Regions from separate parts of the Paenibacillus sp. FSL R10-2771 genome, predicted to be linked through region 1. Evidence: a T-box and tRNA genes for the amino acid it is inferred to sense, from the RefSeq annotation. Region 1 holds a T-box; the other regions hold tRNA genes.
What was found. A T-box is a leader RNA that pairs with one kind of tRNA and senses whether it is charged. The one in region 1 lies ahead of NSU14_RS00410 (glutamine--tRNA ligase/YqeY domain fusion protein), so its partner is inferred to be a tRNA-Gln.

Region 1 (2,233 bases):
GGCAACCAGCGCCCGGAGATAACGTTTGCTCGTGACCACTCCCGTCAGATTCACCCGGCCGAATTCCCTTTGCTTAGGGGGTTCAGGAATATTCAGCTCCTTAAGCACCCACTCATATAGCGGCCGGTGATCCTTGAACTCGATGGAGCACAGTGAATGCGTCACCCCTTCAATGGCATCCTGAATCGGATGGGCAAAATCATACATCGGATAGATGCACCAGGCTTTCCCCGTGCGGTAATGCTCCGCATGAATGATCCGGTATAGCACCGGGTCGCGCAGATTGATATTCGGCGAAGACATGTCGATTCTGGCCCGCAGCACCTTAGCACCGTTAGGATATTCTCCATTACGCATCTCCCTGAACAGCCGCAAATTCTCTTCCGGCGAGCGTTCCCGGTACGGACTGTCCTTACCAGGTTCGGTTAATGTCCCCCTGTAGGACGTCACCTCCTCCGGAGTCAGGTCGCAGACATAAGCTTTCCCCTTAAGAATCAGCTCCTCTGCGCTGCGGCAGATTTCCTCCGAATAATCGGAGCCATAATAGATATGCTCTCCCGGGCTGCAGCCCAGCCATTCCATGTCCTCGGTAATAGCTTTTACATACTCCATATCCTCTTTCAGCGGGTTGGTATCATCGAAGCGCAGATGGAATCTGCCGCCATTCTTACGTGCAATCTCAACATTCGTGTGGATGGCAAAAGCGCTGCCGATATGCAGATAACCATTGGGCTCCGGCGGAAACCTTGTGCAGATCTCCCTGCTGTAGACTCCGCCCTCCACGTCTTCTCTGATCAGCTTATCCATATAATTCTCCGGCACGGCCGGTTCACTCTCATTCACATTAACGTCAGTCATTCTGATCTCCTCCTGTATATTGGTGATACCTGCCCTTACGGGACAACAAAAAGAACCTCACCTCCAAGACTGTAGTCTTGGGGACGAGATTCTCGCGGTACCACCCCAGGTTTATTAATATGTCGCCATATTAATCTCATCAAGTACGGCGCTGCCGGCAAGGCAGGGCTTATACTCTAGCTCTGTAACAGGAGCTCCTGTTGTACCATCCCCGGCCATAGCCGGTTCCGGTGCACCGCTCAGAGGCTTGTTTCGGTCCAGCCTTCCCTGCTCCTTCGCACCACCCGGAGCTCTCTGTGAGGGAATGAATAGACGTACTCTTCTCGTCATCGCGTTTCATCATTTGATCCAGAATAACAAATCACAGGCAGCGTGTAAAGTGTAGCAGTGTCCGGAGGCGCAGCAGTCTGCGGGACAACCTTACCCCTGACTCAGCGCCGCCAAGAGCTCCAAAGCTTCCTCATGCTCCGGCTCAATCAGAAGCGATCTGCGCGTGTAATCCAGCGCCGCTTCGTCATCCTCCTGCTCATAGCTGCAAATAGCCAGGCAGTACAGTACAGTAATTACCGGCTCCTCGTCACTGGTCGCCAGTGAATGCTCCAGGAAGCGGCGGGACTCCCCGTACTGCTCCATCTCGAACAGCAGCAGACCGCAGTCCAGGGCCAGATCATATTTCTGCGGCATCGGATAGAAGCCTTTCCACATCAGATCAATCCCGCGCTGCAGATCCAGCAGCTCATCATCACTGGCATCCGGCAGCAGAGCGGAGATACGCTCCGCACTCTGGATGAACAGCTCGGCATCATATCCGCCCAGCCGCCAGAAGGCCAGGATCTGCTGCATGCCGATCGTATCGTAATTTTTGTCGATCCACACCTTCAGACTGAAGAAATCATCCGGTCCGAACCGCTCTACAAACCGCCGGTAGGCCAGACGGGTATGGGGATGGAGCATCGGCTCTTCAAGCATCAGAATGCACCCGACATTCAGATTCTTATAATGATGCTGCGTGAACTGGGACTGTGCGCCCTTCCGTTCAAAATAATGCACCAGCGCATGGTAATTCGCCGTGAGTGAAATACTGCCGTGGTGAATCAGCTTCGGCGGCTCGGCGAATTCCCAGTTCTCCAGCCGGTGGTCGCCTTTGTCTGCGGTAAGCAGCAGGAAGCTCCCCTGGGAGAGCGCCCCGAGCCGCTCCATACAGGAAATGGCAGCCGCCGGGAACAGGATATGCGAATCCTCCAGCTTGTCCAGATAGAATGAAATTACTTCATGGTACTTGTATGAAGGGTCCTCATAGCCTTCGGCCCGCTTGTAATGATATTCCGGCACCAGATCCCGCAGTACTTCGGACGTGCTCATCGAGCCGGATTGC
Region 2 (2,233 bases), 6.3 Mb from region 1:
TGTAAATCGTTCTAATATTCACCTCGCACCGGAATGCCAGATCCGCAGCCGTAATCCCGGGATTCGACTGGATGGCGTTAATGATCTTGAAGATCCGTATTACTTTGTCTGTCATAATAAATGCTCCTCAACTTCCAAGTAAATAGTGCCTGTTCTTCCATAGTTCTAATATAACAGGTCTATATAAACATGGCTGTCTGCATAATATAGCATTACCAGCGCATAGAGCGGCCACCAGCATATACTATGTATTTTTAGTAAGCAATACTTCCGCCCCATGCTAAAAAAACAAAAAAACCCTTGAATATCAAGGGTTGCTGTAACTATTATTTAAGCGGGTGATGGGAATCGAACCCACGCTATCAGCTTGGAAGGCTGAAGTTCTACCATTGAACTACACCCGCAAAGGTGAAATATCGGGATGACACGATTTGAACATGCGACCCCCTGGTCCCAAACCAGGTGCTCTACCAAGCTGAGCTACATCCCGTTAATATAAAAGCTATACTGCAAAGTAATAATGGCGCGCCCTGAGAGATACGGATGCTTCGCATCCGATTGCGAAGTTGTGCTATTGAAGCTGATGCTCCAACGAACTCGTTCGAATCCTGAGGACACTTTGATGATTCAACGAAGTTATAAATGGCGCGCCCTGAGAGATTCGAACTCCCGGCCTTTTGATTCGTAGTCAAACGCTCTATCCAGCTGAGCTAAGGGCGCAAAATCTATATGGAGCGGACGACGGGAATCGAACCCGCGACCCTCGCCTTGGCAAGGCGATGCTCTACCGCTGAGCCACGTCCGCAAAAACATGGTGCGCGTGAAGGGACTTGAACCCCCACGTCGTGAAACGCCAGATCCTAAGTCTGGTGCGTCTGCCATTCCGCCACACGCGCACACTTTATAAGAAAATGGTGAGCCATGAAGGACTCGAACCTTCGACACCCTGATTAAAAGTCAGGTGCTCTACCAACTGAGCTAATGGCTCTCATAAGAGAAGCAATCATAAATGAAATGGCTGGGGATATAGGAATCGAACCTATGAATGACGGAGTCAAAGTCCGTTGCCTTACCGCTTGGCTAATCCCCAATATTAATAATTAGCAAACACTACGGAATCGGGTGGATACTCTATACTTCGAGATATAGGATGCTCAATCCCTGATACCTTCATACAATAAAAATGGCGGAACAAGGCGGGATACTCTTCACTCCGTTACGGGATTGCGAAGTATTCCTTACGATGCCTATGCTTGGGCGGACCCTGGGAATTCTCATCCCTGAAGCAATAAAGATGGCGGAACCGACGGGATTCGAACCCGCGATCTCCTGCGTGACAGGCAGGCATGTTAGGCCAACTACACCACGGTTCCAAATTGGTTGCGGGGGCAGGATTTGAACCTGCGGCCTTCGGGTTATGAGCCCGACGAGCTACCGGGCTGCTCCACCCCGCGTCAATGTTAAAGATCTATTCTGTTAAAGATAGATGGTGGAGGCTGAGGGGTTCGAACCCCCGACCCTCTGCTTGTAAGGCAGATGCTCTCCCAGCTGAGCTAAGCCTCCATATATGACTCGTATGGGATTCGAACCCATGTTACCTCCGTGAAAGGGAGGTGTCTTAACCCCTTGACCAACGAGCCATGCTGTTAAATAATTCTACTTCTCATCCCTATACAGGGAAGGTAAAGCTACGGAGAGAGAGGGATTCGAACCCTCGAGACGCTTGTGGCGCCTACACGATTTCCAATCGTGCTCCTTCGGCCAAACTCGGACACCTCTCCAGATGGCTCCCCGAACAGGACTCGAACCTGTGACAACTCGATTAACAGTCGAGTGCTCTACCAACTGAGCTATCAGGGAATATGGTGGGCCTTAGTGGACTCGAACCACTGACCTCACCCTTATCAGAGGTGCGCTCTAACCAGCTGAGCTAAAGGCCCGTTCTCATACCACTATGCAACTAATAAGGGCAAAAAAAATACCACAGTGTGTGTGGATTGTCCGCTTGGCGGCGTCCTACTCTCCCAGGACCCTTCGGTCCAAGTACCATCGGCGCTGGAGGGCTTAACGGTCGTGTTCGGGATGGGTACGTGTGGAACCCCTCCGCTATCGCCACCAAACGGGCATTTACAGGGTAAATGCTTCAGGAATTGATTCCTGAAAACTGAATCCGAAACGAATCTGCGTTGTTCGAAATTTGGATAAGCCCTCGACCGATTAGTATTGGTCAGCT
Region 3 (2,233 bases), 170 kb from region 1:
TGATTCAGACCAAATGCGGAATCCGTAATGGCTTCTTCGACTTCTCCAAAGAGCATATTGTGAGCTCGGTAGAGAACAGCCTGAAGCGCCTGAAGACCGATTATGTCGATGTTCTGCTGCTGCACCGCCCGGACACCCTTATGGAGCCTGAAGAAGTAGCAGAAGCCTTTGATCAGCTGGAGAGCAGAGGTTTGGTGAAACACTTCGGCGTCAGCAACCAGAATCCCCTGCAGATTGAATTGCTGAAAAAGAACGTCAAGCAGCCCCTGCTGTTCAACCAGCTTCAGCTCAGCGTAATGGTCACCGGCATGATCGATTCCGGGATCAACGTCAATATGACAAATTCCGGATCAGTTGTCCATGATGGAGGCATCCTGGAGTATAGCCGCCTGCATGATATGACGATCCAGCCTTGGTCACCGTTCCAATACGGTTTCTTTGAAGGCGTATTCCTCGGCAATGAGAAGTTCCCGGAGGTGAATGAAGTCATTAACCGTCTGACTGCGGAAAAAGGTGTAGCAGATACGGCCATCGCCATCGCCTGGCTCCTTCGCCATCCGGCTAAGATGCAGCCGGTGGTCGGTACCACCAACACAGCGCGCTTGCTTGATATCGCCAAAGCTTCCGATATAACCCTCAGCCGCCAGGAATGGTACGAGATCTACCGCGCGGCCGGGAACGTGCTTCCTTAAGTGAGTCTTAGCATCAACATATAAAACATATAAAACCCGCAACGAATTTGATGATCTAAGTTCGTTGCGGGTTTTATCCTTAATTTGAGATGGAGTATAAATATAAAAATCCCTCAGGAGTCAAACTCCTAAGGGACTAGTTTCATAAATTATACCGGCGAGAGGACTCGAACCTCCACGGTTTCCCACTCGATTTTGAGTCGAGCGCGTCTGCCATTCCGCCACGCCGGCATATACATAGAATTAGTTCTAAAAGATAATGGAGGTGCCACCCAGATTTGAACTGGGGATAAAGCTTTTGCAGAGCTTTGCCTTACCACTTGGCTATGGCACCAAAAAAATGGAGCGGACGACGGGAATCGAACCCGCGACCCTCGCCTTGGCAAGGCGATGCTCTACCGCTGAGCCACGTCCGCATATAATGGCTGGGGATATAGGAATCGAACCTATGAATGACGGAGTCAAAGTCCGTTGCCTTACCGCTTGGCTAATCCCCAACATTTGATTTAATAAAATGGGGCGACTGATGGGTCTCGAACCCACGAATGCCGGAACCACAATCCGGTGCGTTAACCCCTTCGCCACAGTCGCCATATGAAGCTTATTTAATTGCAATGCCTTATAACCCTTATAAAAGAAATGGGGCGACCGATGGGTCTCGAACCCACGAATGCCGGAACCACAATCCGGTGCGTTAACCACTTCGCCACGATCGCCATATTAAATTTTATAGGATATTACTTGGCAGGGGCAGCAGGAATTGAACCCACACCAACGGTTTTGGAGACCGTTGTTCTACCTTTAAACTATGCCCCTAAAAATGGTGGAGGCTGATGGATTCGAACCACCGAACACGTACGTGAGCAGATTTACAGTCTGATGCGTTTGGCCACTTCGCTAAGCCTCCGAGGATGGTGCCGGCGAGAGGACTTGAACCCCCAACCTACTGATTACAAGTCAGTTGCTCTACCAATTGAGCTACACCGGCATATTAAGTTGTAAAAAATATGGTGGCGCGGGAGGGAATCGAACCCCCGACACAAGGATTTTCAGTCCTTTGCTCTACCGACTGAGCTACCGAGCCGAACATTTCTTCATAAAGATGGCGGAACCGACGGGATTCGAACCCGCGATCTCCTGCGTGACAGGCAGGCATGTTAGGCCAACTACACCACGGTTCCAAATTGGTTGCGGGGGCAGGATTTGAACCTGCGGCCTTCGGGTTATGAGCCCGACGAGCTACCGGGCTGCTCCACCCCGCGTCAATGTTAAAGATCTATTCTGTTAAAGATAGATGGTGGAGGCTGAGGGGTTCGAACCCCCGACCCTCTGCTTGTAAGGCAGATGCTCTCCCAGCTGAGCTAAGCCTCCATATATGACTCGTATGGGATTCGAACCCATGTTACCTCCGTGAAAGGGAGGTGTCTTAACCCCTTGACCAACGAGCCATGCTGATTAAATATTTGTAAGGTAAAGCTACGGAGAGAGAGGGATTCGAACCCTCGAGACGCTTGTGGCGCCTACACGATTTCCAATCGTGC

Region 2: it encodes a tRNA-Gln, which carries the amino acid that the T-box ahead of NSU14_RS00410 (glutamine--tRNA ligase/YqeY domain fusion protein) is inferred to sense. The anticodon was not compared.
Region 3: it encodes a tRNA-Gln, which carries the amino acid that the T-box ahead of NSU14_RS00410 (glutamine--tRNA ligase/YqeY domain fusion protein) is inferred to sense. The anticodon was not compared.

Annotation. Positions count from the first base shown of each region.
Region 1 is NZ_JBBOBM010000001.1:67,031-69,263, reverse strand. Features, by position in the region: gene NSU14_RS00410 (glutamine--tRNA ligase/YqeY domain fusion protein) at 1-858, opposite strand, end outside; T-box leader at 935-1,197, opposite strand; gene NSU14_RS00405 (hypothetical protein) at 1,279-2,233, opposite strand, start outside.
Region 2 is NZ_JBBOBM010000001.1:6,382,962-6,385,194, forward strand. Features, by position in the region: gene NSU14_RS27485 (helix-turn-helix transcriptional regulator) at 1-115, opposite strand, end outside; tRNA gene NSU14_RS27490 (tRNA-Gly) at 334-404, opposite strand; tRNA gene NSU14_RS27495 (tRNA-Pro) at 417-490, opposite strand; tRNA gene NSU14_RS27500 (tRNA-Arg) at 644-720, opposite strand; tRNA gene NSU14_RS27505 (tRNA-Gly) at 731-805, opposite strand; tRNA gene NSU14_RS27510 (tRNA-Leu) at 813-896, opposite strand; tRNA gene NSU14_RS27515 (tRNA-Lys) at 913-988, opposite strand; tRNA gene NSU14_RS27520 (tRNA-Gln) at 1,016-1,090, opposite strand; tRNA gene NSU14_RS27525 (tRNA-Asp) at 1,296-1,373, opposite strand; tRNA gene NSU14_RS27530 (tRNA-Met) at 1,378-1,454, opposite strand; tRNA gene NSU14_RS27535 (tRNA-Val) at 1,488-1,563, opposite strand; tRNA gene NSU14_RS27540 (tRNA-Glu) at 1,569-1,640, opposite strand; tRNA gene NSU14_RS27545 (tRNA-Ser) at 1,692-1,781, opposite strand; tRNA gene NSU14_RS27550 (tRNA-Asn) at 1,785-1,860, opposite strand; tRNA gene NSU14_RS27555 (tRNA-Ile) at 1,864-1,940, opposite strand; rRNA gene rrf (5S ribosomal RNA) at 2,004-2,120, opposite strand; rRNA gene NSU14_RS27565 (23S ribosomal RNA) at 2,198-2,233, opposite strand, start outside.
Region 3 is NZ_JBBOBM010000001.1:240,056-242,288, reverse strand. Features, by position in the region: gene NSU14_RS01180 (aldo/keto reductase) at 1-692, shown strand, start outside; tRNA gene NSU14_RS01175 (tRNA-Leu) at 845-923, opposite strand; tRNA gene NSU14_RS01170 (tRNA-Cys) at 953-1,026, opposite strand; tRNA gene NSU14_RS01165 (tRNA-Gly) at 1,034-1,108, opposite strand; tRNA gene NSU14_RS01160 (tRNA-Gln) at 1,115-1,189, opposite strand; tRNA gene NSU14_RS01155 (tRNA-His) at 1,208-1,283, opposite strand; tRNA gene NSU14_RS01150 (tRNA-His) at 1,333-1,408, opposite strand; tRNA gene NSU14_RS01145 (tRNA-Trp) at 1,435-1,508, opposite strand; tRNA gene NSU14_RS01140 (tRNA-Tyr) at 1,514-1,599, opposite strand; tRNA gene NSU14_RS01135 (tRNA-Thr) at 1,605-1,680, opposite strand; tRNA gene NSU14_RS01130 (tRNA-Phe) at 1,701-1,776, opposite strand; tRNA gene NSU14_RS01125 (tRNA-Asp) at 1,796-1,873, opposite strand; tRNA gene NSU14_RS01120 (tRNA-Met) at 1,878-1,954, opposite strand; tRNA gene NSU14_RS01115 (tRNA-Val) at 1,988-2,063, opposite strand; tRNA gene NSU14_RS01110 (tRNA-Glu) at 2,069-2,140, opposite strand; tRNA gene NSU14_RS01105 (tRNA-Ser) at 2,172-2,233, opposite strand, start outside.